Regions from separate parts of the Pseudomonas sp. No.21 genome, predicted to be linked through region 2. Evidence: predicted binding sites of a transcription regulator. Region 2 holds the regulator's gene; each other region holds the start of a gene.
What was found. Region 2 encodes LexA, which represses DNA repair genes until DNA is damaged. Its sites were predicted from a motif close to CTGTNTNNNNANACAG; they were not measured.
Positions count from the first base shown of each region.

Region 1: a site for LexA is predicted at 2,977-2,992, ahead of recN (DNA repair protein RecN). Genes of this name have one in related genera too.
Region 3: a site for LexA is predicted at 6,200-6,215, ahead of imuA (translesion DNA synthesis-associated protein ImuA). Genes of this name have one in related genera too.

Region 1 covers NZ_BAAJNO010000016.1:25,448-35,200, forward strand. The annotation lists gene ACYJSS_RS26430 (RnfH family protein) at 1-116, shown strand, start outside; gene ACYJSS_RS26435 (outer membrane protein assembly factor BamE) at 186-707, opposite strand; gene fur (ferric iron uptake transcriptional regulator) at 804-1,208, shown strand; gene recN (DNA repair protein RecN) at 1,281-2,954, opposite strand; gene grpE (nucleotide exchange factor GrpE) at 3,107-3,676, shown strand; gene dnaK (molecular chaperone DnaK) at 3,777-5,687, shown strand; gene dnaJ (molecular chaperone DnaJ) at 5,811-6,938, shown strand; gene dapB (4-hydroxy-tetrahydrodipicolinate reductase) at 7,016-7,822, shown strand; gene carA (glutamine-hydrolyzing carbamoyl-phosphate synthase small subunit) at 8,007-9,143, shown strand; gene carB (carbamoyl-phosphate synthase large subunit) at 9,180-9,753, shown strand, end outside.
Region 2 covers NZ_BAAJNO010000004.1:483,805-493,557, reverse strand. The annotation lists gene fadB (fatty acid oxidation complex subunit alpha FadB) at 1-1,380, shown strand, start outside; gene fadA (acetyl-CoA C-acyltransferase FadA) at 1,411-2,586, shown strand; gene ACYJSS_RS10660 (DUF1653 domain-containing protein) at 2,737-2,973, shown strand; gene topA (type I DNA topoisomerase) at 3,087-5,696, shown strand; gene ACYJSS_RS10650 (DUF6586 family protein) at 5,764-6,282, shown strand; gene ACYJSS_RS10645 (hypothetical protein) at 6,354-6,587, shown strand; gene sulA (SOS-induced cell division inhibitor SulA) at 6,677-7,144, opposite strand; gene lexA (transcriptional repressor LexA) at 7,156-7,764, opposite strand; gene ACYJSS_RS10630 (TetR/AcrR family transcriptional regulator) at 8,005-8,712, shown strand; gene ACYJSS_RS10625 (L,D-transpeptidase) at 8,756-9,280, shown strand; gene nagZ (beta-N-acetylhexosaminidase) at 9,289-9,753, shown strand, end outside.
Region 3 covers NZ_BAAJNO010000008.1:57,554-67,306, reverse strand. The annotation lists gene ACYJSS_RS17705 (sensor histidine kinase) at 1-180, opposite strand, end outside; gene ACYJSS_RS17700 (error-prone DNA polymerase) at 1,023-4,100, opposite strand; gene ACYJSS_RS17695 (Y-family DNA polymerase) at 4,097-5,512, opposite strand; gene imuA (translesion DNA synthesis-associated protein ImuA) at 5,512-6,123, opposite strand; gene ACYJSS_RS17685 (GGDEF domain-containing protein) at 6,385-7,425, shown strand; gene ACYJSS_RS17680 (methyl-accepting chemotaxis protein) at 7,598-8,611, shown strand; gene ACYJSS_RS17675 (response regulator) at 8,626-8,991, shown strand; gene ACYJSS_RS17670 (STAS domain-containing protein) at 8,993-9,319, shown strand; gene ACYJSS_RS17665 (chemotaxis protein CheA) at 9,333-9,753, shown strand, end outside.

The DNA.
Region 1 (9,753 bases), on a different contig from region 2:
GGGTGCTGGAGGAGGGGGATCGCGTCGAGGTCTATCGCCCGCTGCTGGCCGATCCGAAGGAGGTGCGCAAGGCGCGCGCCGCCCGTGCGGCCCAGGCGAGGGCGGCGGAGCAATAGCTGCCTGTTGGCCTGACAGGTGCCCAAGAAAAAGCCCGGAACCAGTCCGGGCTTTTTTCTGCGCAGCGTTTACTGCGGCGAGGTTTCCAGCGGCTCGGGCGTGGGCACCGGCACGGTTTCCACCTTGTCCACTTCCTGCTGGATCTGCTCGAGCAGCGAGCCGGGTTTCGGCTTTTCTTCCTGCTGTTGCTGGGCAGGCTTCTCGCTTTTCACTTCGGTGTTGCCGTCGCTGCCGAGGATGGCTTCGTCACGGCTCACGCCCGGCATGAAGTCACCCGCCAGGCCGATCAGTTGATCGCTTCCGTCGAACACCAGGCTGACGCGTTCCTGCTGGCGTTCGCCACCACCCGGCTGGATGCTGTAGAGATAGTCCCAGCGGTTGGCGTGGAAGGTGTCGGTGATCAGCGGGTTGCCCATGATAAACCTCACTTGCCGCCGGGTCATTCCGGGCTTCAACTGGTCTATCATGTCCTGCGTCACGACATTGCCCTGCTGGATGTCGATTTTGTAAACCCCGGGGAATGAACAGCCGGCGAGTGCGACCAGGCCTGCAAATGTGAGGCTGGTCAGCAAGAGCTTGGTGTTTTGCATCGGTGGGTGACTTCCACTATCTTGGCTGGGCAACGAAAATCCGATCATACCCGCATTAAGGGAAGCTGCGAAGCAGCGTCCACGAGAAAGCTGACCATGGTTGAAAATAACGAACTTCGCAAAGCTGGCCTGAAGGTGACCCTGCCCCGGGTCAAGATCCTGCAGATGCTTGACTCCACCGAACAGCGCCACATGAGTGCCGAAGATGTCTACAAGGCCCTGATGGAAGCGGGTGAAGATGTGGGGCTGGCAACCGTTTACCGCGTGCTGACCCAATTCGAGGCAGCCGGCCTCGTGGTACGCCACAATTTCGATGGTGGCCATGCCGTATTCGAGCTTGCCGACGGTGGCCACCACGACCACATGGTCTGCGTCGACAGCGGTGAGGTGATCGAGTTCTTCGACACCGAAATCGAAAAACGCCAGAAAGAGATCGTCAAGGAGCACGGCTTCGAGCTGGTCGATCACAATCTGGTGCTGTACGTGCGCAAGAAGAAATAAGCGCACTGCACCAGTAAATGGAAGAAGGCGACCTGCGGGTCGCCTTCTTTATTTATGGGGATGTGGGAGGTGTCAGCCCTGTGCGCTGGTGACCATCTTCCTGGCGTGGGCGATGGACTCTTCGGTGAGGTCCAGGCCGCCGAGCATGCGGGCGATTTCTTCGATGCGCGCCGCCTCGCTGAGGTTGGCCACGGCGGTGCGGGTTTCCTTGCTGCCGCGCACCTTGTGCACGAACAGGTGGTTGTGGCCTTGCGCCGCGACTTGTGGCAGGTGCGTCACGGTGAGTACCTGGCCGCGCTCACCGAGCCGACGCAGCAGCTGGCCGACGACTTCTGCGGTGGGGCCGCCGATGCCCACGTCCACTTCGTCGAACACCAGGGTGGGGACGCGGGATGTCTGCGCGGTGATGACCTGGATCGCCAGGCTGATGCGCGACAGCTCGCCACCCGAGGCGACCTTGGCCAGGGCCTTGAGAGGTTGGCCGGGGTTGGCGCTGACCAGGAATTCGACCTGCTCCAGGCCATTGGCCTGCGGGTCCTGGCTCTGGATCGGGTGCAGTTCGATGGTGAAGCGTCCGCCGGGCATGCCCAGGCGCTGCATCTCGGCTTCCACGGCCTTGGCCAGCTTGCCGGCGGATTTGCCACGCAGCTTGCTGAGTTCGCCGGCCCTGGCCTGGTAATGGCGGGTGTAGGACGCGAGCTCTTCGGTCAGGCGCTCGACTGCTTCGTCATCCGCATTCAGCGCCTCGATCTCCTCCAGCAGTGACTGCTGCAGGCTGGCCAGCTCGCTCGGATGCACGCGGTGTTTGCGCGCGAGCGTGTAGATGGTGTCGAGGCGCTCCTCCAGTTGCTGCTGGCGTTGCGGGTCGGCGTCGAAATGATCGATGAAGCGATTGATCTCGCCGACCGCTTCCTCCACCTGGATCTGCGCGCTGGCCAGCAGGTTGACGGCTTCGGCGATGGCGCCTTGCTGGGTGTTGAAGGCGGTCAGGCGGTTGAGGCTGGAGGTGAGGGCGCTGAGCACGTTGCCTGCGTCACTCTCGCTGCACATGTCCAGCACCTGGCGGCAGCCTGCGAGCAGGCTTTCGGCGTTGGAGAGGTTCTTGTGCTCCTGCTCCAGCTGGTCGAGCTCGCAGTCGCCGAGGGCAAGGTTCTCCAGCTCTTCCAGTTGGTAGCTGAGCAGCTGGTGGCGGGCGCGTTGTTCTTCGCCGCTGCGGGAGAGGCGTTCCAGTTCCTGGCGGGTCTGCTTCCAGCGTTGCGCGGCGAGTTGCACCTGGCGGGCCAGCTCGCTGGCCCCGGCGAACTCGTCCAGCAGGCGACGGTGGGTGTCGAGCTTGAGCAACGACTGGTGTTCGTGCTGGCTGTGGATGTCGATCAGCAGCTCGCCCAGGCTCTTGAGGTCGCCCTGTGGGCAGGGGGTGCCATTTATATAGGCGCGCGAGCGGCCTTCGGCGGTGATGACCCGGCGCAGGATGCAGGGGCCGTCGTTATCCAGGTCGCGTTCGGCGAGCCAGGTGCGGGCTTCGGGAATGTCGTGCAGATCGAAGCTGGCGAGGATGTCCGCCTTGTCCGCTCCCGGCCTTACCACGCCGCTGTCGGCGCGATCGCCCAGGGTCAGGCCCAGGGCGTCGAGCATGATCGACTTGCCCGCGCCGGTCTCGCCGGTGATCACCGACATGCCGCCGGCGAGTTCGAGATCGAGGTGTTCGACGATGGCGTAGTTGTGGACGGAAAGGTGGACCAGCATGGCGGCACTCCCAGGGCGATGGCTGGGTATTTATACAGTGTTTGTTTTCCGCCTGACAATCACCCCGCCCCCTTGAACCGACAAATTGCGACCCCATATAGGCGGACAGATCGCCGGGTTATTGCCCGGCCCGTTTTTGAAAGGAGGAACGCATGGCTGACGAACAGACCCTGGACAACCAGAACCCTGAGGCGAACACCGCTACCGAGGCCGCCGGCGGCGAAGACCTCGTGACCCGTGTGCAGACGCTGGAAGAGCAGTTGGCCGCGGCCCAGGATCAGTCCCTGCGCGTTGCCGCCGAGTTGCAGAACATCCGCCGGCGCGCCGAGCAGGATGTGGAGAAGGCGCACAAATTCGCGCTGGAGAAATTCGCCAATGACCTGTTGCCGGTGGTGGACAGCCTCGAGCGCGGCCTGGAGCTGAGCAGCGCCGAGGACGAGGCCATCAAGCCGGTGCGCGAGGGCATGGAACTGACCCTCAAGCTGTTCCACGACACCCTCAAGCGCTACCAGTTGGAGGCGGTCGATCCCCATGGCGCGCCGTTCAATCCGGAACACCATCAGGCGATGGCGATGCAGGAAAGCACCCATGTGGAGCCGGGCACCGTGCTCAAGGTGTTCCAGAAGGGCTACCTGCTCAACGGCCGCCTGCTGCGCCCCGCCATGGTGGTGGTCAGCAAGGCACCGGCCGAAGTGCCGCCGTCCATCGACGAGCAGGCTTGAAATCCGGGCTGCGGCCCCCATCTGTTTAACCAAGCGTATTCATGCTGCCGCGACCAGTGAAACGGGGTCTCGGCAAATCCAAAGTTTCGGGAGAGAGAACATGGGCAAAATCATCGGTATCGACCTGGGGACCACCAACTCCTGCGTCGCCATCCTGGAGAACGGCAACGTCAAGGTGATCGAGAACGCCGAGGGCACTCGCACCACGCCGTCGATCATCGCGTACACCAACGATGGCGAGATCCTTGTCGGCCAGTCCGCCAAGCGCCAGGCGGTCACCAACCCGCACAACACCCTGTACGCCGTGAAGCGCCTGATCGGTCGTCGCTTCGAAGAAGAAGTCGTGCAGAAAGACATCAAGATGGTCCCCTACAAGATCGCCAAGGCCGACAACGGTGACGCCTGGGTCGAGGTGAAGGGCCAGAAGATGGCGCCGCCGCAGATTTCCGCGGAGGTGCTGAAGAAGATGAAGAAGACCGCCGAAGACTACCTCGGCGAGACCGTGACCGAAGCGGTGATCACCGTTCCGGCCTACTTCAACGACAGCCAGCGCCAGGCTACCAAGGATGCCGGCCGCATCGCCGGTCTCGACGTCAAGCGCATCATCAACGAGCCGACCGCGGCTGCGCTGGCCTATGGCATGGACAAGGCCAAGGGCGACCACACCGTGATCGTCTATGACCTGGGTGGCGGTACCTTCGACGTGTCGGTGATCGAGATCGCCGAAGTCGACGGCGAGCACCAGTTCGAGGTCCTGGCCACCAACGGCGACACCTTCCTCGGTGGCGAAGACTTCGACATCCGCCTGATCGACTACCTCGTCGACGAGTTCAAGAAAGAATCCGGCATGGACCTCAAGGGTGACCCCCTGGCCATGCAGCGCCTGAAGGAAGCCGCCGAGAAGGCCAAGATCGAGCTGTCCTCCAGCCAGCAGACCGACGTCAACCTGCCGTACATCACCGCAGACCAGACCGGTCCGAAGCACCTCAACGTGAAGATTTCCCGCGCCAAGCTGGAAGCCCTGGTCGAGGACCTGGTCGCTCGCACCATCGAGCCGTGCCGCATTGCCCTGAAGGACGCCGGCCTGGACGTGGGCGACATCCACGAGGTGATCCTCGTGGGTGGCCAGACCCGCATGCCGCTGGTGCAGAAGCAGGTCGCCGATTTCTTCGGCAAGGAAGCGCGCAAGGACGTCAACCCGGACGAGGCCGTGGCCATCGGTGCCGCCATCCAGGGCGCCGTACTGTCCGGTGACGTGAAGGACGTGCTGCTGCTCGACGTATCCCCGCTGACCCTGGGTATCGAAACCCTGGGTGGCGTGATGACTGCGCTGATCGAGAAGAACACCACCATCCCGACCAAGAAGTCGCAGGTGTTCTCCACTGCCGACGACAACCAGTCCGCCGTGACCATCCATGTGCTGCAGGGCGAGCGCAAGCAGGCCACCCAGAACAAGTCCCTGGGCAAGTTCGACCTGGCCGAGATCCCGCCGGCTCCGCGTGGCGTGCCGCAGATCGAGGTGACCTTCGACATCGACGCCAACGGCATCCTGCACGTGTCCGCCAAGGACAAGGCCACCGGCAAGCAGCAGTCCATCGTGATCAAGGCCAACTCCGGCCTGTCCGAGGACGAAATCCAGCAGATGGTGCGTGACGCCGAGGCCAATGCCGAGGAGGATCGCAAGTTCGAAGAGCTGGCCGCCGCCCGCAACCAGGGTGACGCGCTGGTCCATGCGACCCGCAAGATGCTCACCGAGGCCGGCGACAAGGCCACTGCCGAAGAGAAGGCGGCCATCGAGAAGGCGCTGGGTGAGCTGGAAGTTGCCGTGAAGGGCGACGACAAGGCCGAGATCGAAGCCAAGATGAACGCGCTGTCCCAGGCTTCCACTCCGCTGGCGCAGAAGATGTATGCCGAACAGCCCCAGGCGGGTGAAGGTGCTCCGGCCGGCGAAGACAAGGCATCCGATGATGCCGTCGACGCCGAGTTCGAAGAGGTCAAGGACAACAAGTAAGCATCAGGCTTGCTTGCTCTCCTGCCTGCGGGGCCCAGCCCCGCAGGTTGATGCACCGCGCGGGAGCTTGCTCCCGCGTCGGCGTGTCTGGAGGGCGCGAAATTTGAAGAGTGCAGAGAACCAATGGCTAAACGTGACTTTTACGAAATCCTCGGTGTCGAGCGGGGCGCCAGCGAGGCTGAGCTGAAGAAGGCTTATCGTCGTCTGGCCATGAAGTACCACCCGGACCGCAATCCGGACGACAAGGCTGCTGAAGAGAAATTCAAGGAGGCCAACGAGGCCTACGAAGTGCTCTCCGATGCCAGCAAGCGCGCGGCGTACGACCAGTACGGCCACGCCGGTGTCGATCCGCAGATGGGCGCGGGCGGTGGTGCGGGCTTCGGCGGCGCCAGCTTCTCCGACATCTTCGGCGACGTCTTCAGCGACTTCTTCGGTGGCCAGCGCGGCGGCCAGCGCGGTGGCGCCCAGCGTGGCAGCGACCTGCGCTACACCCTGGAGCTGGACCTGGAAGAAGCGGTGCGCGGTACCACTGTCACCATCCGCGTGCCGACCCTGGTCAACTGCAAGACCTGCGAAGGCTCCGGCGCCAAGAAGGGCACCAGCCCCGTCACCTGCACCACCTGCGGCGGCATCGGCCAGGTGCGCATGCAGCAGGGCTTCTTCTCGGTCCAGCAGACCTGCCCGCGCTGCCATGGCACCGGCAAGATGATTTCCGATCCCTGTGGCAGCTGCCACGGCCAGGGGCGCGTCGAGGAGCACAAGACCCTGTCGGTGAAAGTGCCGGCTGGCGTGGACACCGGCGATCGCATCCGCCTGTCCGGCGAGGGCGAGGCCGGCGCCATGGGTGGGCCGGCGGGCGACCTGTACGTCGTGGTCAACGTGCGTGAGCACCCGATCTTCCAGCGTGACGGCAAGCACCTGTACTGCGAAGTGCCGATCAGCTTCGCCGATGCCGCCCTGGGCGGCGAACTGGAAGTGCCGACCCTCGATGGCCGGGTCAAGCTGAAGATCCCGGAAGCGACCCAGACCGGCAAGCTGTTCCGTCTGCGCGGCAAGGGCGTGGCCCCGGTGCGTGGTGGGGGTGCGGGCGACCTGATGTGTCGCGTCGTGGTCGAGACCCCGGTCAACCTCGACAAGCGCCAGCGCGAGCTGCTCGAGGAGTTCCGCAAGTCCCTGCAGAACGACGGCTCCCATTCGCCCAAGGCCAGCAGCTGGTTCGAAGGCATGAAGCGCTTCTTCGGCGATCTTTGACATCCCGGCCCAGGCTGCAGGCGCAGGCTCGACGAGCGGCGCCTGCGGCGTGAGGCTTGCAGCTTGGAGCTTTGTGTATGCGACGTATTGCAGTGATGGGCGCCGCCGGGCGCATGGGCAAGATTCTGATCGAGGCGGTCCAGCAGACCGGCGGTAGCGCGGGTCTGACCGCCGCGATCGATCGCCCGGACAGCACCCTGGTGGGGGCCGATGCCGGTGAACTGGCGGGTCTCGGCCGTATCGGCGTACCGCTGTCGGGTGATCTGGGTAAGGTGGTCGATGAGTTCGACGTGCTGATCGACTTCACCCACCCGACCGTGACCCTCAAGAACCTGGAGATCTGCCGCAAGGCAGGCAAGGCCATGGTGATCGGCACCACCGGTTTCTCCCAGCAGGAGAAAGAATGGCTGAGCGCGGCGGCCAAGGAGATCCCGATCGTCTTCGCCGCCAACTACAGCGTCGGTGTGAACCTCTGCCTGAAGCTGCTCGATACGGCTGCCCGTGTGCTGGGTGATGACGTGGATATCGAGATCATCGAGGCCCATCACCGCCACAAGGTCGACGCACCGTCCGGCACCGCCCTGCGCATGGGCGAGGTCGTTGCCAGTGCGCTCGGGCGTGATCTGGAGAAGGTGGCAGTGTATGGGCGTGAAGGCCAGACCGGTGCCCGTCCGCGCGAGACCATCGGTTTCGCCACTGTTCGGGCTGGCGATGTGGTCGGTGATCACACCGTTCTCTTCGCGGCGGATGGTGAGCGCGTTGAGATCACCCACAAGGCATCCAGCCGCATGACCTTCGCCCGCGGCGCAGTTCGCGCGGCGCTTTGGCTGGAAGGTCGGGAAGCGAGCCTTTATGACATGCAGGATGTGCTCGGCTTGCGCTGAAACCGCCAAAAGGTCCTACTCCACGGTGGACCGAAAAAGGCTTCTCCTGTAAGCTGCAGCTTTAGTGTGTCCACTAAAAGTTACGCAGAATGGCTCAGATAAAAAAGCGGGGTGACGGTTCAAAACGTCATCCCGCTTTTTTACAACCTGCGTTTGCTTCAGCCTTGATCTACGGGAGGTCTTCTTGACTAAGCCAGCCATACTCGCGCTTGCCGACGGCAGCATTTTCCTCGGTGAATCCATCGGGGCCGACGGCCAGACCATCGGAGAGGTGGTGTTCAACACTGCCATGACCGGCTATCAGGAAATCCTCACCGATCCTTCCTATGCCCAGCAAATCGTCACCCTGACCTACCCCCACATCGGCAACACCGGCACCACGCCGGAAGATGCCGAGTCCGATCGCGTATGGGCCGCCGGCCTGATCATTCGTGACCTCCCGCTGCTGGCCAGCAACTGGCGCAACAAGCAGTCGCTGCCCGAGTACCTGGAGGCCAACGGCACCGTCGCCATCGCTGGCATCGATACCCGTCGCCTGACCCGCATCCTGCGCGAGAAGGGGTCGCAGAACGGCTGCATCCTCACCGGTGAAGGTGCTACTGCAGAAAAAGCCCTGGAGTTGGCGCGCAGCTTCCCCGGTCTCAAGGGCATGGACCTGGCCAAGGTGGTCAGCTGCACCGAGCGTTACGAGTGGCGCTCCAGCATCTGGAACCTGAAGACCGACAGCCACCCGGAAATCCCGGCCAGCGAGCTGCCCTACCACGTGGTGGCGTTCGACTACGGCGTCAAGCTGAACATCCTGCGCATGCTGGTTGCCCGCGGCTGCCGCCTGACCGTGGTGCCGGCACAGACCCCGGCCAGTGAAGTGCTGGCGCTCAATCCGGATGGCGTGTTCCTTTCCAACGGCCCTGGCGACCCTGAGCCCTGCGACTACGCCATCGCCGCGATCAGGGAAATCCTCGAGACCGAGATCCCCGTCTTCGGTATCTGCCTCGGTCACCAGTTGCTGGCCCTGGCTTCTGGTGCCAAGACCCTGAAAATGGGCCATGGCCACCATGGCGCCAACCACCCCGTCCAGGACCTGGACAGCGGCGTGGTCATGATCACCAGCCAGAACCACGGTTTCGCCGTCGACGAGACCAGCCTGCCGGCCAATGTCCGCCCCATCCACAAGTCGCTGTTCGATGGCACCCTGCAGGGTATCGAGCGTACCGACAAGGAGGCCTTCAGCTTCCAGGGGCACCCGGAGGCGAGCCCTGGCCCGCACGATGTGGCCCCGCTGTTCGACCGCTTCATCGAAGCCATGGCCAAGCGCCGCTGAGCCTGTCGACTGACCCAAGGATTCGAGTGAGTAAAAATGCCTAAACGTACAGATATCAAAAGCATCCTGATCCTCGGCGCTGGCCCGATCGTCATCGGCCAGGCCTGCGAGTTCGACTACTCCGGCGCTCAGGCCTGCAAGGCCCTGAAGGAAGAGGGTTTCCGCGTCATCCTGGTGAACTCCAACCCGGCCACTATCATGACCGACCCGGCCATGGCCGACGCCACCTACATCGAGCCGATCAAATGGGCCACCGTGGCCAAGATCATCGAGAAGGAGCGCCCCGACGCCCTGCTGCCGACCATGGGTGGCCAGACTGCGCTGAACTGCGCACTGGACCTGGAAAAGCACGGCGTGCTGGAGAAGTTCGGTGTCGAGATGATCGGTGCCAATGCCGACACCATCGACAAGGCTGAGGACCGTTCGCGCTTCGACAAGGCGATGAAGGACATCGGCCTGGCCTGCCCGGTTTCCGGTATCGCCCACAACATGGAAGAAGCGTACGGCGTGCTGGAGAAGGTGGGCTTCCCCTGCATCATCCGCCCGTCCTTCACCATGGGGGGTACCGGTGGCGGCATCGCCTACAACCGTGAAGAGTTCGAGGAAATCT
Region 2 (9,753 bases):
AAGACCATCCAGAAGGCCGCCAACTTCGGTCGTGACAAGGCGCTGGAAGTCGAGGCCGCCGGCTTCGTCAAGCTGGCCAAGACCCCGGTCGCTGCCAGCCTGATCGGCCTGTTCCTGAATGACCAGGAGCTGAAGAAGAAAGCCAAGCAGCACGACGAGATCGCTCGCGACGTGAAACTGGCCGCCGTGCTCGGCGCCGGCATCATGGGCGGCGGCATCGCCTACCAGTCGGCTTCCAAAGGCACTCCGATCCTGATGAAGGATATCCGCGAAGAGGGTATCCAGATGGGGCTGTCCGAGGCGTCCAAGTTGCTCGGCAAGCGCGTCGAGAAAGGCCGCATGACCCCGGCCAAGATGGCCGAGGCCCTGACCGCCATCCGCCCGACCATGTCCTACGGCGACTTCGGTGCCGTCGACATCGTCGTCGAAGCCGTGGTCGAGAACCCGAAGGTCAAGCAGATCGTGCTGGCCGAAGTGGAAGGCGTGGTTCGCGAGGACGCCATCCTGGCTTCCAACACCTCCACCATCTCCATCAGCCTGCTGGCCAAGGCGCTGAAGCGTCCCGAGAACTTCGTCGGCATGCACTTCTTCAACCCGGTGCACATGATGCCCCTGGTCGAAGTCATCCGTGGCGAGAAGTCCAGCGAAGTGGCCGTTGCCACCACCGTTGCCTACGCCAAGAAGATGGGCAAGAACCCGATCGTGGTCAACGACTGCCCCGGCTTCCTGGTCAACCGCGTACTGTTCCCGTACTTCGGCGGCTTCTCCAAGCTGCTGGGCTTCGGCGTCGACTTCGTGCGCATCGACAAGGTCATGGAGAAGTTCGGCTGGCCCATGGGCCCGGCCTACCTCTCCGACGTGGTCGGCATCGATACCGGCCACCACGGCCGTGACGTGATGGCCGAGGGCTTCCCGGACCGCATGGCGGTGGAAGGCAAGACCGCCGTTGACGTGATGTACGAGGCCAACCGCCTGGGCCAGAAGAATGGCAAGGGCTTCTACGCCTATGAAACCGACAAGCGCGGCAAGCCGAAGAAGGTCTCCGATCCGGAAGCCTACGAGCTGCTGAAGTCCATCGTCGTTGAGCAGCGTGAGCTGACCGACGAAGACATCATCAACTTCATGATGATCCCGCTGTGCCTGGAAACCGTTCGTTGCCTGGAAGACGGCATCGTCGACACCGCAGCCGAGGCCGATATGGGCCTGATCTACGGTATCGGCTTCCCGCCCTTCCGTGGTGGTGCACTGCGTTACATCGACTCCATCGGTGTAGCCGAATTCGTTGCCCTGGCCGACAAGTACGCCGAACTGGGCGCGCTGTACCACCCGACCGCCAAGCTTCGTGAAATGGCCGCCAAGGGCCAGAAGTTTTTCGGTTAATCGCGGAACGAACAGAGCGAGAGTAGAAATATGAGCCTGAATCCTAGAGATGCAGTCATTGTCGACTTCGGCCGTACCCCGATGGGTCGTTCCAAAGGCGGCATGCACCGCAATACCCGTGCCGAGACCATGTCGGCACAACTGATCAGCGGCGTCCTGGCCCGCAACACCAAGCTGGACCCGGCTGAAGTCGAAGACGTGATCTGGGGCTGCGTGAACCAGACCCTGGAGCAAGGCTGGAACATCGCACGCATGGCGTCGCTGATGACCCAGATCCCGCACACCAGCGCCGGCCAAACCGTCAGCCGCCTGTGCGGTTCCTCCATGAGCGCCCTGCACACTGCCGTGCAGGCCATCCAGACCGGCAACGGCGACGTGTTCGTCGTCGGTGGTGTGGAGCACATGGGCCACGTCGGCATGATGCACGGCGTCGATCCGAACCCGCACCTGTCCCTGTACGCCGCCAAGGCCTCGGGCATGATGGGCCTGACCGCCGAGATGCTGGGCAAGATGCACGGTATCAGCCGCGAGCAGCAGGACGCCTTCGGTGAGCGTTCCCACCGCCTGGCACACAAGGCTACCGTCGAAGGCAAGTTCAAGGATGAAATCATCCCGATGCAAGGCTACGACGAGAACGGCTTCCTGAAGGTATTCGACTTCGACGAGACCATCCGTCCGGAGACCACCATCGAAAGCCTGGCCGCCCTGAAGCCTGCGTTCAACCCGAAAGGCGGCACCGTGACTGCAGGTACTTCCTCGCAGATCACCGACGGCGCCTCCTGCATGATCGTGATGAGCGCCCAGCGCGCCCAGGATCTCGGCATCCAGCCGATGGCTGTGGTGCGTGCCATGGCGGTCGCGGGTGTCGACCCGGCGATCATGGGCTACGGCCCGGTGCCGTCCACTCAGAAGGCGCTCAAGCGCGCCGGCCTGACCATGGACGATATCGACTTCGTCGAGCTCAACGAAGCCTTCGCCGCTCAGGCACTGCCCGTGCTGAAGGACCTGAAGCTCCTCGACAAGATGGAGCAGAAGGTCAACCTGCACGGCGGCGCCATCGCTCTGGGTCACCCCTTCGGCTGCTCCGGTGCACGTATCTCCGGCACCCTGCTGAACGTGATGAAGCAGAACGGCGGTACCCTGGGCGTGTCCACCATGTGCGTGGGTCTCGGCCAGGGCATCACCACCGTCTTCGAACGCGTCTAAGCGTCCGCTGATGGAAAAGACCGGGGCCTGGGTGCCCCGGTTTTTTGCTTTCATGGGGCTTATTTCGTCAACGGGGCTGGCCAGCGGGCGCGCGAGTGGGCACCATGCGCACCCTTCGCGAACCGGGCCATAGATGGACACGAGGGGAACATGAGCCTGCAACCTGGACTCTATCGTCACTACAAAGGGCAGCAGTACCGCGTGATCGGTACGGCGCGCCATTCCGAGACCGAAGAAGAGCTGGTGGTCTATCAGGCTCTGTACGGCGAGCACGGCCTCTGGGTCCGCCCGCTGAGCATGTTCACCGAGACGGTCGAGGTGGATGGCGAGCAGATCGCCCGCTTCGCTTTGGTGACTGCCGAGTCAGATCTCTTTCCGCGTCGCTGAGGTGTCCCGGGGCGGCGGGCAAGCTTGACCTCGTCTCGTTCGCCACTATATATAGCGGTGCCGCGTCAGGCGGTCCCGCCTTTCATTTATCGAATTCAGGAAATTTCCGATCCATGGGCAAATCGCTGGTCATCGTGGAATCCCCGGCCAAGGCCAAGACCATCAACAAGTACCTGGGCAACCAGTACGTGGTGAAGTCGAGCATCGGCCATATCCGTGACCTGCCTACCAGCGGTTCGGCCAGTGCCAGCAAGGAACCGGTGAAGCGCGGCAAGGCGGCCGCGTCCGAGGCTCCGGCGCTATCGCCCAAGGAAAAGGCCAAGCGCCAGCTGTTCACCCGCATGGGCGTCGACCCCGAGCACGGCTGGAAGGCGAAGTACGAGATCCTTCCCGGCAAGGAGAAGGTGATCGAGGAACTGCGCCGACTGGCCAAGGATGCCGACACCATCTATCTCGCAACCGACTTGGACCGCGAAGGGGAGGCCATCGCCTGGCACCTGCGGGAATCCATCGGTGGTGATGACAGCCGCTACAAGCGCGTGGTGTTCAACGAAATCACCAAGAAGGCCATCCAGGAGGCCTTCTCCCAGCCCGGCGAGCTGGATATCAACCGCGTCAATGCCCAGCAGGCGCGCCGCTTCCTGGACCGTGTCGTGGGTTACATGGTCTCGCCGCTGTTGTGGCAGAAGATCGCCCGCGGCCTGTCCGCCGGTCGCGTGCAGTCGGTCGCTGTGAAGCTTGTGGTCGAGCGTGAGCGTGAGATCCGTGCCTTCGTGCCCGAGGAGTACTGGGAAGTCCACGCCGACCTGGGCACTGCCAAGGGTGCCAACGTGCGCTTCGAGGTGGCCAAGGAGAATGGCGCGGCCTTCAAGCCGCTGAACGAAGCCCAGGCCATGGCCGCGCTGGAGCAGCTCAAGTCCTCCAGCTACAGCGTGCAGAAGCGCGAAGACAAGCCGACCTCCAGCCGTCCTTCTGCGCCTTTCATCACCTCCACCCTGCAACAGGCGGCGAGCAACCGCCTGGGCTTCGGGGTGAAGAAGACCATGATGATGGCCCAGCGTCTCTACGAGGCGGGCTACATCACCTATATGCGTACCGACTCGACCAACCTCTCTGCCGATGCCATCACCATGGTGCGCGGCTTCATCGAAGGCGAGTTCGGTGAGAAGTACCTGCCGGCCAAGCCGAATTTCTATTCGAGCAAGGAAGGCGCCCAGGAGGCCCACGAGGCCATCCGCCCCTCGGACGTCAATCTCAAGCCGACCCAGCTGTCGGGCATGGAACGCGATGCCGAGCGCCTGTACGACTTGATCTGGCGCCAGTTCGTGGCCTGCCAGATGCCGCCGGCCGAGTACCTGTCCACCAGCGTCAGCGTGGCGGCCGGCAACTTCGAGCTGCGCGCCAAGGGCCGCATCCTCAAGTTCGACGGCTACACCCGTGTGCTGCCGCAACAGAGCAAGCCGGGTGAAGACGACGTACTGCCCGACATGAAGGAAGGCGAGGCGCTCAAGCTGATCAAGCTCGATCCCAGCCAGCACTTCACCAAGCCGCCGGCACGTTTCTCCGAGGCCAGCCTGGTCAAGGAGCTGGAAAAGCGGGGTATTGGCCGCCCATCCACCTATGCTGCGATCATTTCCACGATTCAGGAGCGGGGCTATGTGACGGTGCATAACCGTCGCTTCTACTCCGAGAAGATGGGTGACATCGTCACCGAGCGTCTGAACGAGAGCTTCTCGAACCTGATGGACTATGGCTTCACCGCCGGCATGGAAGAGAACCTGGACGATGTGGCCCAGGGAGAGCGCGACTGGAAGAACCTGCTTGACGAGTTCTACGGCGACTTCAAGAAGAAGCTGGAAGTGGCCGAAGTCGCTGACAGCGGCATGCGCGCCAACCAGCCGACCCTGACCGACATCGCCTGCCGCGAGTGCGGCCGGCCGATGATGATCCGTACCGCCTCCACCGGCGTGTTCCTGGGTTGCTCGGGCTACAGCCTCCCGCCCAAGGAGCGCTGCAAGGCCACGATCAACCTGGTGCCGGGTGACGAGATCGCTGCGGACGACGAGGGCGAGTCCGAGTCCCGCGTGCTGCGTGGCAAGCATCGCTGCCCGATCTGCAGTACCGCTATGGATGCCTACCTGCTGGACGAGACCCGCAAGCTGCATATCTGCGGCAACAACCCCGATTGCGCGGGCTACGAGATCGAGCAGGGCCAGTACCGCATCAAGGGCTATGAAGGCCCGAGCCTCGAGTGCGACAAGTGCGGCAGCGAGATGCAGCTGAAGACCGGTCGTTTCGGCAAGTTCTTCGGATGCACCAACCCCAGCTGCAAGAACACCCGCAAGCTGCTCAAGAATGGCGAGGCTGCGCCGCCAAAGATCGACCCGATCAAGATGCCCGAGCTCAAGTGCGAGAAGGTGGATGACACCTACGTGCTGCGCGATGGCGCTTCGGGCCTGTTCCTGGCAGCCAGCCAGTTCCCGAAGAACCGCGAGACGCGAGCGCCTCTGGTGTTGGAACTGATTCCGCACAAGGAAGAGCTCGATCCCAAGTACCACTTCCTGCTCAGTGCGCCGGCCAAGGATCCTGATGGCCGTCCGGCGGTCATTCGTTTCAGTCGCAAGACCAAGGAGCAGTACGTGCAGTCCGAAGTTGACGGCAAGCCGACCGGCTGGCGTGCCTTCTTCGACGGCGGCAAGTGGAAGGTCGAAGACAAGCGCTGATTGGCGGTTGCGCGCCTGCCCGGGTGGGCGCGCATACTACCGATCTGATCCAGCAGGAGTGGCCGTCATGGCGCATGAGCTCTATACCCGCACGAACCAGAAACTCTACTTCGCCGGCCTGGCCCTGGAATCCTTGCGCAAGGCTGAGGAAGGGCGGGCGATGAATGCCCAGGCGCTGGTTCAGGCAGAGCGCGAAGCGGCCCTGTTCCATCTGCATGGTGCTTTGCTCGGTCTCTGCCACGAGATCGCCGGGTTCTACCGGTTGCCCCAGGCCGCCGCGCCGCGCCCGGAATTGCTGTTGACCGCTGATGTGCTCGCCGCTGCGCCGAGCCCCGAGTTGTCCGAGCTGGTCGAACTGGCCCAACAGCCTGAAACCTGGCTGGCCGAACTGCTGGCTGCGCACGCTGCACTATTCCTGCCGCCCCAGGCGCCGAAAAAGGCGAAGGTCGACCCGACGATGCCGCTGATCCAGGCTGTAAGTGTGGATGACGAGCCGACGCCTCTGTCCGGGGTGACCCTGGAAGAGTGGCGGCAGAACTTGAAGGCACTGGCGTTGCGCTTCCGTGAGGGGCTGTCGGAGTGCTGAGTAGATCGATGGGCTAGGGCGGCCCGTCAGCCGGCTGGTACAATGCCCGCCTTTAGTGGAGAGATGACCCCATGCCAACGTCCTTTCTGGAAATAGTCGAGCTGCCCGACGGCCGCATCATCCTGCGCCGCGCGGAAGACGAGGAGGCGTTGGTTACGCTGGACTTCTCTTCCGACGCCAAGGCGTTCCTGCAAGGGCATCACCTGGAAGTCGCCAAGGCCATGCTCAACGTGGGCGTGCAGATGGCCGGTCGTCTGGCTGAAGGTGAAGTGGATCACGACGAAGGTCCGCGCGTCCTGCATTGATGGGTGCTTGGTCGGCTCCTTCGGAACCGATTATTCCCCTCGACTGTTACCAATCCATTGCGGCCGTATTCCGGTCGTGAGCGCGATTCCTATCCCAGTCGGATGTTTAGGCTTTGCGCTCCACCCTGGCGTGCCGCCTGGGCGAGTGCCTGTTTCTCCGTCCGGTTCAGACGCAGCCAGCTGACTACGGTGTGGCTACGGCCTAATCGAAGGGCTTCGCATGTCAACTCCAGCGCACTGCGCTCTCCCCGGGGCTCAAGGAGCAGGATGCGCTCGCGATTCAGCCCGGCGTCCCGCAACCAGCCCTGGGTAAGGCTGGCGGGCGCGCCGATCAATGTCAGCCAGCGGGCATCCTGCTCCTGGCTGAGTTGGCGAAGGATGGGGGCTAGCAGGTGGCGGCAATGCCCGGCAGCGCCGCTCAGCGACAGCTCGCTGAAGGCTTCGGGTTCCTCTTCCCAGTGCTCGTCGAGCTCCAGTGCAAGTGGCGCCGGGCTGGCGACTATGGCGTCATGGAAAAGCGGTAGTTGGGTTCGGCCAAACGATTGCGGAAACTGCATGACGCCTCCTGTTAGCGGCGGATGACGCCGACGCTCAAGCCTTCGATGACCAGATCCCGCTCCTGAAGGTCCACCTCGATCGGTGCGAAATCCGGGTTCTCGGCGATCAGCCAGACCTTGTTGCCCTCGCGTTTGAAACGCTTGACGGTGACCTCGTCATCCAGGCGGGCTACCACGATCTGGCCGTTGCGGGCCTCGCGGGTGGTATGGACGGCGAGCAGGTCCCCATCGTGGATGCCGACATCCTTCATGCTCATGCCGCTCACGCGCAGCAGGTAGTCGGCGCGGGGATGGAAGAACTCCGGGTTGATCCGGCAGGATTCTTCGATGTTCTGCTGGGCAAGTATGGGAGCGCCGGCAGCTACGCGACCGATGATCGGCAGGCCGTCTTCCTCGGTGCTGGGCTCGAAGCCGGGGATGCGGATGCCACGGGAGGCGCCGGGAGTCATCTCGATCGCACCCTTGCGGGCCAGCGCCTTGAGGTGCTCTTCGGCAGCATTGGGTGACTTGAAGCCCAGTTCCTGGGCGATCTCCGCACGGGTGGGCGGATAGCCGTTGTCTTCGATGCAGCGCTTGATGAACGCGAGGATCTCGGCTTGGCGGGGCGTGAGTTTCAGCATGTCGGCGCTCTGTTTTTTTATACAGTGACTGGGATTATATACAGTGATCATGGCTTGGCAACAAGTCTTCTCTGCATCCTCTCGCCGTGTGCCTTGTGGCTCTAGTGACTTGCCTGTCGTCTTGCGTGAATATGTCGCCTGCGAGCCGTGACCGGGGCGTCAGAAGATGGTGTGCGCGACTTGACAAGCCAGCGGCTTGAAACGTATGTTTCAAACAAGTGTTTGTCAGGCGGAGGAGCCATGGCCCAGTCGGAAACCGTCGAACGCATTCTTGATGCTGCGGAACAGCTGTTCGCGGAGAAGGGCTTCGCCGAGACTTCGTTGCGTTTGATCACCAGCAAGGCGGGTGTGAACCTGGCTGCTGTGAATTATCACTTCGGCTCGAAGAAGGCGCTGATCCAGGCGGTGTTCTCGCGCTTCCTCGGGCCTTTCTGTCAGAGCCTGGAGCGTGAGCTCGATCGCCGGCAGGCGAAGAGCGAGGCGCGCGCGACTCTCGAAGAGCTGCTGGAGATGCTGGTGGAACAGGCGCTGGCGGTGAAGCCACGCAGCGGCAATGACCTGTCCATCTTCATGCGCCTGCTGGGGCTGGCGTTCAGTCAGAGCCAGGGCCACCTGCGCAAATACCTGGAAGAGGTGTACGGCAAGGTCTTCCGCCGTTACATGCTGCTGGTCAACGAGTCGGCGCCCAAGGTGCCGCCGCTTGAGCTTTTCTGGCGTGTGCACTTCATGCTCGGTGCCGCCGCGTTCAGCATGTCCGGCATCAAGGCGCTGCGCGCGATGGCCGAGACCGATTTCGGCGTGAACACCTCCATCGAACAGGTCATGCGCCTGATGGTGCCCTTCCTGGCCGCCGGCATGCGCGCCGAAACCGGGCTGTCCGACGAGACCCTTTCAAAAGCGGTCCTGAAGCCGCGCAGCAAGTCCCCGAGTACGCCTGCCAAGGCCTGATCCCGGTGGGCGAGGGCAGGGGGATCGGCTAAGCTAGCGCCCCATGCCCGACCTCGATCTTCTCCACGTTTCCATCGCTGACCAGTGCCTCTACGGCTTTGCCGGAGAGCGCCTGGTGTTGCGTCTTCCCGTTTCCACCGCGCTGAACGGCGCCGGTGAGCTGAGTGGCTCCAATCGCACGCCTCGCGGCCTTCATCAGGTGCGCGCGAAGATCGGCGAGGGACTGCCTCAAGGCGCCGTGCTGCGAGGCCGTCGCTGGACCGGCGAGACCTGGACGCCCGAGTTGCACGCGCAGTTCCCCGGTCGCGACTGGATACTCAGCCGCATCCTCTGGCTGAGTGGTTGCGAGCCCGGGCGCAACCGCCTGGGCAAGGTCGACACCATGCGTCGCTACATCTACCTGCACGGCACGCCGGACACCGAACCCATGGGCGTACCGCTGTCCCATGGCTGCGTGCGCCTGCGCAATGCCGACCTGCTTGAACTCTTTCCCCGCGTTCCCGTCCATTGTGCGGTGCGGATCGATGAAGCGCCCCGGCCTGACTGGGCCGCGGCAGAACTCTCCTGAGGAATCCCATGCAAGGCTCCCTGATGCTGGACATCGGCGGCACCTGGCTGACCGCTGAGGATCGCCAGATCCTGCGGCAACCCGAAGTGGCCGGCCTGATCATCTTCGCGCGCAATATCGAGGACCCGCGCCAGGTGCGCGAACTCTGCGCTTCCATCCGCGCCCTGCGCCCGGACCTCATTCTCGCCGTCGACCAGGAAGGCGGGCGTGTGCAGCGTCTGCGCCAGGGGTTCGTGCGCCTGCCGGCCATGCGTGCGCTGGCCGACAACGCCGATGCCGAAGCGCTGGCCCGGCTGTGCGGCTGGCTCATGGCGACCGAAGTCCTGGCCGTTGGGCTGGACATCAGCTTCGCCCCGGTGCTCGATCTCGATCACCAGCGCAGCGCCGTGGTCGGCAGCCGTGCCTTCGAGGGCGATCCGCAGCGCGCCACCGACCTGGCCGGTGCTTTCATCAAGGGGCTGCGTGCTGCCGGC
Region 3 (9,753 bases), on a different contig from region 2:
CTGCAGGGTGTAGCGGCTCACCAGGCCCAGCGGCCGGGCCTCGGCATCCACCACCGGCAGGGAAAGGAAGGTCTTGTGCTCGGAGGTCAGCAGCCGGTCGGCCACATCGCTGATGCTCATCGCCGGTTCCAGCCCCGCGACGGGTTTGAGCAGGCGCGCCAGACTGCTTTCGGCTGCCATGATCCAAGGCTCCTTCCACTGAGAATGGGCGTCATTCAAGCAGTGACAGGTTGCCATCATGTGACAGCTGTCTCATTTCTCTTACACCTGGCTTCGCAGGCCGGCCGCCGGATTGGGGTGGACGACGCCTCACCCGTCCACCATCCGGGCCCGCCGGCAACAGCGCCGGTGGAGGTAGAAAGCGACCTCCACCCTACGCAGCGGTCAGGCCCCCTCGGGGCTGGCGGCTGTTTGCTTCAACCCACCACCCTCCTCCGGCTCACCGTTGGGCCTCGCTACGCTCGGCGCCAACCTGCGGGCGTAGGGTGGACGACGCTCCACCCGTCCACCATCCGGGCTCGCCGGCCACACCGCCGGTGGAGGTAAAAAGCGACCTCCACCCTACGCAGCGGTCAAGCCCCCTCGGGGCTGGCGGCTTTGTGCTTCAACCCACCACCCTCCTCCGGCTCACCGTTGGGTCTCGCTACGCTCGGCGCCAACCTGCGGGCGTAGGGTGGACGACGCTCCACCCGTCCACCATCCGGGCTTGCCGGCAACACCGCCGGTGGAGGTAGAAAGCGACCTCCACCCTACCCAGCGGTCAAGCCCCCTCGGGGCTGGCGGCTTTGTGCTTCAACCCACCACTCTCCTCCGGCTCACCGTTGGGCCTCGCTACGCTCGGCGCCAACCTACGGGCGTAGGGTGGACGACGCCTCACCCGTCCACCATCCGGGCTCGCCGGCCACACCGCCGGTGGAGGTAGAAAGCGACCTCCACCCTACCCAGCGGTCAGGCCCCCTCGGGGCTGGCGGCTTTCTCGTGGGCGCGAATTCATTCGCGATGGGCGACTCAGTCGTTCACCGTCAATGGAAATCCCGGCTGCGCACATCCAGCCCCGCCAGCAGCGGCGTGAGGTCGTGCAGGCGGCGGGCGATGAGGTGGCGCACGCCGTCCTTGGTCTCCAGGCGGCCGTCCACCTGCAGCATCTGCGAGCCCACCAGCACACGGCGCTGGCGTACGGCGATGTCGTGCCAGACCACCACGTTGACCATGCCGAACTCGTCTTCCAGGGTGACGAAGACCACGCCGCTGGCGGTCTGCGGGCGCTGGCGGCCCTTCACCAGGCCGGCCACGCTCACCGCCTGGCCGTGCTCGGTGCCGGCCAGGTCGCGGGAGCTGCGGCAGCGGCGTCTGGCCAATGCGCCGCGCAGCAGAGCCAGCGGGTGGGGGCCGAGGGTGGTGCCCAGGGTGTCATAGTCGGCGTGCAGGTCCTCGCCACGGCTGGGCAACGGCAGGTCCACGGGCAGCTCGGCCTGCTGCGGCAGGCCGGCGAACAGCGGCAGCTCCTCCTCCACCGCCGCCACCGCCCAGCGTGCCCGGTGGCGATGGCCGGCCAGACCGCGCAGGGTGCCGGCATCGGCCAGGCGCTCGCGGGCGCGGGCATCCAGGCGGGCGCGGTGGCAGAGGTCGGCCACATCGTCGAAGGCACGAATGGCACGTGCAGCGGAGATGCGCCCGGCTGCCTCCTCGTTGAAGCCCTTGACCATGCGCAGCCCCAGGCGGATGGCCAGGCGCCCGCGCGCATCGGGCTCCAGGTCGCAATCCCAGTCGCTGTGGCGCACGTCCACCGGGCGCACCTCGATGCCGTGGCGGCGGGCGTCCTGCAGCACCTGGTCGGGGGTGTAGAAGCCCATGGGCCAGCTGTTGACCAGGGCGCAGGCGAAGATCGCCGGCTCGTGGCACTTGAGCCAGCTGCTGGCATAGGCCAGCAGGGCGAAGCTGGCGGCGTGGGACTCGGGGAAGCCGTAGCTGCCGAAGCCCTTGATCTGTTCGAAGAGGCGCTGGATGAATGCCAGCTCGTAACCCTTTTTCAGCATGCGTTCGGTCAGGCGGATGCGATGGGGCTCCAGGCCGCCATGGCGCTTCCAGGCGGCCATGGAGCGACGCAGCCCATCGGCCTCCTCGGCCGTGTACTCGGCCGCCACCATGGCAATCTGCATCACCTGCTCCTGGAACAGCGGCACACCGAGGGTGCGCTGGAGCACCGTCTTCAGCTCCTCGGAGGGATAGTCCTCCGCCTCCTCCTTGTTCCGCCGCCGCAGGTAGGGATGGACCATGTCCCCCTGGATCGGCCCCGGCCGCACGATGGCCACCTGTATCACCAGGTCGTAGAACGCTTTCGGCCGCAGGCGCGGCAACATGGCCATCTGCGCACGGGACTCGATCTGGAACACGCCGACGGTGTCGGCGCGGCTGATCATTTCGTAGGTGGCGGCGTCTTTCTCAGGCAATCCCGCCAAGGTCAATATCCTGCCCCGATGCCGCTCGATCAGCCCGAAGCAGCGCCGCAGGGTGGTGAGCATGCCCAGGGCCAGCACGTCCACCTTGAGCAGGCCCAGGGCGTCGAGGTCGTCCTTGTCCCACTGCACCACGGTGCGCTCGGCCATGCTGGCGTTCTCCACCGGCACCAGGGTGTCCAGCGGTGCCTCGGAGATGACGAAGCCACCCGGGTGCTGCGACAGGTGCCGGGGAAAGCCGATCAGCTCGCCCGTCAGCGCCAGCACGCGGCGCATCACCGGGCTTTCCGGGTCGAAGCCGGCTTCCAGCAAGCGCTCGATGGGCGGCGCACGGTCGCTCCAGCTGCCGCAGCACTCGGCCAGGGCGTTGACCTGGTCCGGCGGCAGGCCCAGCACCTTGGCGATATCCCGTACCGCGCCGGCGCCGTGGTAGGTGCTGGCCACCGCCGTCAGCGCGGCGCGGCCCCGCCCGTAGCGGCGGAACACGTACTGCATCACCTCTTCGCGGCGCTCGTGCTCGAAGTCGACGTCGATATCCGGCGGCTCCTTGCGCTCCTTGGACAGGAAGCGTTCGAACAGCAGGTTGAAGCGGCTCGGGTCCAGCTCGGTGATGCCGAGCACGAAGCACACCACCGAGTTGGCCGCCGAGCCGCGCCCCTGGCAGAGGATGCCTTTCGAGCGGGCGAAGCGGACGATGTCGTGCACCGTGAGGAAGTAGCTCTCGTAGCCCAGCTCCTCGATCAACGACAGCTCATGTTCCACCTGCTCCAATGCCTTATCGCTCGCCCCACCCGGCCAGCGTTCATGGATGCCCGTGGCCACCAGATGGCGCAGCCAGCTCACCGGCGTATGCCCCTCGGCCACCAGCTCGCGCGGGTACTGGTAGTCGATCTCGCCCAGGTCGAAGCGGCAGCGCGCAGCGATCACCCGGGTCTCGACCAGCAACGCCGGCGGGTAGAAGCGCTCCAGCACCGCGAGTGAGCGCAGGTGGCGCTCGCCGTTGGGGAACAGCCGCTGCCCGGCCTCGGCCAGGGTGCAGTGGTGGCGGATGGCGGTCATGCAGTCCTGCAGGGCACGGCGGCCCCGGGCATGCATGTGCACGTCACCCGCCGCCACGGCGGGGATGGCCAGCTCAGCGGCCAGGGCCTGCAGGCGGGCCAGCCGGCTGGCGTCGTCCGGCCCCCGGTGCAGCTCCACCGCCAGCCACAGGCGCCCGGGGAAGCGGGCCCGCAACCAGCGGCCCTGCTCCTCGTCCGCCGGCTCGCCGGGCAGCCAGAGGGCCAGCAGGCCATCCAGGGCCCCTTCGAAATCCTCCGCCAGCAGGCGGTACTCGCCCTTGGCAGCGCGGCACCGGGCCCGGGTGATGAGGCGGCACAGGCGCTGGTAGCCGCCCAGGTCCTCCACCAGCAGCACCAGGCGCGGGCCGTTCTCGATCGCCATCTCGCTGCCGACGATCAAGGGCAGCGCGCTCGCCTTGGCCGCCTGCCAGGCCCGCACGATGCCGGCCAGGGTGCATTCGTCGGTGATCGCCAGGGCCGCGTAGCCCTGCTGCTTCGCCCGCTCGAACAGCTCGGCGGCGCTGGAGGCCCCGCGCTGGAAGCTGAAGTTGGACAGGCAGTGCAGCTCGGCGTACCCGGCGCTCATGCGAACCACCCGAGCAGGGTGAAGGGCCCGATCTCCCCCGCCGGGCACCAGGCCCAGGCGCGGCGGCCGTCGCGGGTCTCCAGCTGGTAGTAGTCGCGGCGCTGGTCGTCGCCATCCCACCAGCCGGACTCCACCCGCTCCGGCCCGGCGAGGAGGCGCGGGGCGAACTCGCGCAGCGGCTGGCCCTCGCGCAGCAGCCAGCCGGGCCGAGGCGGCCCCTGCAGCAGCGGCCCGGCCTGGCCGTCCACACCCAGGCGCCAGGCATGCTCGGGGCGGTGGTCTGCATGGGCCTTGAGGCCCTGCACGGCGTCATCGCCCAGGCGCGCCCGCAGGCGTTCGCGCAAGGCTTCCCAGGGCAGGTTCTGCTGCGGTCGCGGGTCGAACAGTTCGCGGTGCTCGGGCACGAAGCGCGGCAGGTCGCGGGCCAGCAGGCGCAAGGCGCGCACCGGCGCCACCACCTGCAGTTGTTCCAGGCGCCCACGGGCCAGCTCGAAGAGCATCGCCGGGTCGCGTTCGGCACCCAGCAGGCCCACCGGCACCTGGCTGTCCGCCTGGCTGGCGTGCTGCAGGTGCAGGACGAAGCGCTGCACACCGCTGTCGCGCCCGGCGAGGAAGGCGGCGAGGTCCGAGGTGAGGCGGCGCAGGGGGAACAGCAGCGCCTGGTTCGATTCCACCTCGAAGTTGAGCTCGATGCGCGCATCGAACTCATCCGGCGGCAGGTAGCAGTCCAGGGCCACGGCGCGGCGCCCCTGCAATTCGTCCAGGTGCTGCAGCACCCGTGCGGTGAAGCGCTTGGCCAGGGTCTCGCGGGGCAGCGCCAGGACCTGCTTCATGCGCCGCAGCCCCATGCGCCCCAGGGCCGTGGCCACCTCCGGCTCGAAGCCGGCACGCTCCACCGGCATGCGCTCCAGCGCATCCTGCAGCGCCGCGCCCTCTTCCACCGCCAGGCCATCGTGGATGTTGGCCAGCATGCGGGCCGCCACCGGATTGGGCGCCACCACGATGCGATGACGGAAGCCGAGCGCCGCCAGCTCCTCGCGCAGGCGCGCCTCGAAGCGCGGCCAGGGCCCGAACAGCGCCAGGCTGGAGGCGATCTCCAGCAGCAGCACGCGGGGGTAGCGCAGGCTGACATGGGAGCTGAAGCCGTAGCCCCAGGCGGCGAGAAAGCGCTGCCAGTGCTCGATCTCCCCGGCGTCGTATTCAGCCTGGGCGAAATCACGGGTCAGCGCGTGGGCGGCGGTCAGGCCCATGCCCGGGCGCAGCCCCAGGGCCCGGGCGGCCGGGTTGACCGCCTGTAGCACGCGGCGTTGGGGCGTGCCGGTGACCAGGGCCAGGGGCGCTTCGGGGTCGTCGCGGCGGCGCAGCACGGCGTCCAGCGCCAGCTGCGGCAGCAGGATGCAGACCCAGCGCATCAGTGCCCCGCGAGGGCCAGGGTGCCGGTCGGCGCCAGGCCACCCCGGCACTTGAGTACGCGCACCCGGCCCGGGCCGTCCAGTGCCAGGCGCAGGGCGGCGGGCGACGGGTTGAGGGCTTCCTGCAGGGGGCGATAGGCGAAGCCCAGGGTCTGCCCGGTTTCCGCCGCCACCTGCAACCTGCGCAGGGCCCGGTCGTCCGCCTGGCGCGGCCAGCAGAGCACGGCGCCGCAGCTGCCCGAACGCAGGCACTGCTCGGCCGCCCAGAGGGCGTCGCGGCCCTCGGCCTCGACCAGCACCAGCCAGCGCAGGTCCACCCCCGCAGCCTGCCAGGCTTGGGGATACGGCAGGTAGGGCGCGCCGACCAGCACCACCCGTTCGGCGCTGGCGGTGAGCCGCGCCAGGGTCGGCCAGAGCAGTTGCAACTCACCCAGCCCCGCGCCCGGCACAAGGATTTCGCTGAGGGCCGACTCCGGCCAGCCGCCCGAAGGCAGCGCCGCATCCAGGGCACCATGCCCCGTGGGTTGCGCACCGACAGGATGCGCACTGGCCTGGCCCTTCCAGATGCGCCGCTCGTTCAGCAACGCATCGAGGGCTACCACGGCGCCCATCAGGCGCCATCCCGGCGAAGGCGGCCCGTGAGGGCGGAAGCAAAGGAGGCAGGCATGGGGATCTCGGTACGAATTACTGTATGTGCATACAGTAATTGAGGCGAATACCTACGGCAATGCTCTACACACGCCGTAGGACGGGTGGATCATCCCCTGGCGCGAATACCCTGCGCGCGGGACCGGCGAAACCGGAGGAAAGGCTAACGGCGCGCCGACGCCCTGCGATAGCCTAGGCGCTCACGGCCTGCGGATGAGCCCGCGATGCAGCAACCCCATCACAGCCCCCCCGGTCTGGAAGACGCCGACCAGCGTGCCCTGGTGCGGCTGATCTTCGCCTCCACCGCCCTGACCCTGGCCTGCTTTTCGGTGCTGCAGTTCCTCGCCGGCAACCTGCCCCTGTCCCTGCTGGAGATGACCACCGCCGCCCTGCTCGGCTGGGCCTGCCAGCGCATCCGCCACGTCCAGGTGCTCACGCCCTGGCTCTACGCCTACCTGCTGCCGACCTTCAGCTTCCTCCTCTACATCATCGTCATGCCCGGCGCCTCGCCCACCGCCTTCGTCTGGATCTACCTGGTGCCGGTGCTCTCCTACCTGCTGCTGGGCAAGCTGCGCGGCTTCCTCCTGGCCATCCCCTATCTGGTCCTGGCGGTGATCGCCTACCTGCTGCGCTTTCCGCCACAGCCCGACGCCAAGGGCCTGATCGACCTGGGCAACGCCATGCTCTGCGGCCTGCTGATCCTGGCCTTCATGCACATCTACGAAGCCCGCCGGGCGATCGCCCACGCCCAGTTGCGGCGCCTGGCGCAGAGCGACGCCCTCACCGGCGTGGCCAACCGCGCCTTCTTCCAGCAGGCCCTGGAGCAGAGCATCCGCGACGCCGAGCGCACGGGGGCCGGCCTGGTGCTGGTGGTGCTCGACGTCGACGACTTCAAGCAGGTCAACGACCGCTGGGGCCACGACGCCGGCGACCAGGCCCTGCGCCATATCTGCCAGCGCCTGCAGCAACGGCTGCGCGCCACCGACCTGATCGGCCGCCTGGGCGGCGAGGAGTTCGGCCTGCTGCTGGGCCGGACCACCCGCGACGACGCCGCGCGCCTGGTCGAGGAACTGCGCCACGACCTGCAGCGCTCGCCGCTGCAATACGGCGAGCAGCGCATCCCCCTGTCCGCCACCTTCGGCCTGGCCGAATGGAAAACCGACGGCCACAGCGGCGACGAGCTCTACCGCCGCGCCGACAAGCGCCTCTACCAGGGCAAGGCCCAGGGCCGCAACCGCCTGGTGATCAGCGACTGCGTGCCCTGATCACCCGCATGGCGGGATTCCCCTAGACCGCCCTAGGGGCTGCCCCGATTTCGACGGAGCAGCGCACCTCCTATCGTTCCCGGTATCACTCCACTACCGGGACTCTGCCGTGCTGGCCTATTCCGTTCTCTGGTTCGCCCTCCTCCTCGGTCTCGCCGGCCTGGGGCTGGAGATGCCCTGGGTCGCGGGAGCCGGTATCGCCCTGGCCGCCGTCGCCGCCCTCCTCCTGCGCCCCCGTGCACCGGTGGTGGTGGAAGCGGCGCCGACCCGCACCGAGCCGCCGCCCACCGACTGCCAACCCCTGCTCGCCGCGGTACTGCCCGCCTGGGGCCAGAACATCGGCCAGGTGCGCGAACTGGTGAGCGGCAACGTCAGCCAGCTGTTCGGCCGCTTCGCCAGCCTGGCCCAGCGCCTCGACCAGACCCTGCAACGCTCCGAGAGCGTGATCGGCGGTGCCGGCGTCACCGACAACCTGCGCCAGGCCCAGCAACGCCTGGACGAGGTCACCACCGCCTTCCACCAGGCCACCGCCCACAAGAACGAGCTGCTGGCCACCATCGGCCACCTCAACAGCTACGCCAGCGAATTGCAGAGCATGTCCAAGCACGTCCAGGACATCGCCAGCCAGACCAACCTGCTGGCCCTCAACGCGGCCATCGAAGCGGCCCGCGCCGGTGACTACGGACGCGGCTTCTCGGTGGTGGCGGACGAGGTGCGCAAGCTCTCCAGCCTCTCCGCCGAGACCGGCCAGCGCATGGTCGAGAAGGTCGGCGAGATCAACCAGGCGATCCGCTCCACCGTCAGCGCCGCCGAGGAACTCTCGGCCAGCGAGGAAAGCAACCTGCGCTACCTGGACCAGGTGGCCGGCGACATCATGCAGGGCCTGAGCGCCAACCTCGACGAACTCACCGACACCTCCCGCGAGCTGCAGCGCGACGCCCGCACCACCCAGGCGGACATCCAGGAAATCGTCGTCAGCCTGCAGTTCCAGGACCGCAGCGACCAGATGCTCGACCACCTGCAGAACGACCTGGAGCGCCTGCTGCACGCCCTGCGCGAACAGGACCCGATCCTCGGCCAGCCGCAACGCTGGCTCACCGAGCTGCGCCGGCAGTTCACCACGGACGAAGAGCGCACCGGCCGTCGCGGCCAGCCTGCGCAGAACAGCGAAGTCACCTTTTTCTGATCATTGGAGGCCCCATGGCCAAGACCATCCTGATAGTCGACGACTCCTCGTCGATGCGCCAACTGGTGAAGATGACCCTCGGCGGCGCCGGCCACCAGGTCATCGAAGCCGTCGACGGGCGCGACGCCCTGACCAAGCTCAACGGGCAGAAGATCAACCTGATCATCAGCGACGTGAACATGCCCAACCTCGACGGCATCGGCCTGGTCAAGGAGATCAAGGCCCACAAGGACTACCGCTTCACCCCCATCGTCATGCTCACCACCGAGAGCGAGCAGAGCAAGAAGGCCGAGGGCCAGGCCGCCGGCGCGCGCGCCTGGATCGTCAAGCCCTTCCAGCCGCAGCAATTGCTGGCCGCCGTCGAAAAGCTGGTGGGCTGAGATGCTCGCCATCGAATTCGACACCGCCGCCAGCCCCGCGCGCCTCGCCCTGGGCGGCAGCCTGACCATCTACGAGGTGGCCCAGGCCCATGGCGAGCTCCTGGCCCTGCTCGCGGCCAATGCCCGGGTGGAGGCCTGGCGCCTGGACCTCGCCGAGCTGGAGGAACTGGACAGCGCGGGCGTGCAACTGCTGCTCGGCCTGCGTCGCCAACTGGTGCTGGCCGGCCACACGTTCGAGGTGGTGAACCTGCAAGGCGCTGCGCTGGAAGTCGTCAGCCTGCTGCGCCTGGACGTGCTGCTGCCCGGCGAGCAGCCGGCAGTGGCCTGAACGGAGGCGCCCGATGCTCAATGGAGAACAGTGGAGCCAGCTGCTGCTGGGCTTCATCGAAGAGGCCCGTGACCTCGGCAAGCAGGCCGAGGAATACCTGCTGCAACTCGACCAGCAACCCGACGACGCGGCTGCCATCAACGGCCTGTTCCGTGCCATGCACACCCTCAAGGGCTCGGCCGGCCTGTTCTCCCTCACGCCCCTGGTGAGCTTCACCCATCACCTGGAGAACCTTCTGATGGCGGTGCGCGACGGCCACCGCGCGCTCGACCCGTCGCTGGTCTCGCTGATGCTGCGCTGCCTCGACGAGATCGTCTCGATGATCGCCCTGATCGACCCGGAAACCGGCGACCTGCCGGTGGACGAACAGCATCAGACCGAGCTGCTCGGCGCCCTCGCCGCCCACCTCGGTGCGGCCGCCCCGGCGCACGCGG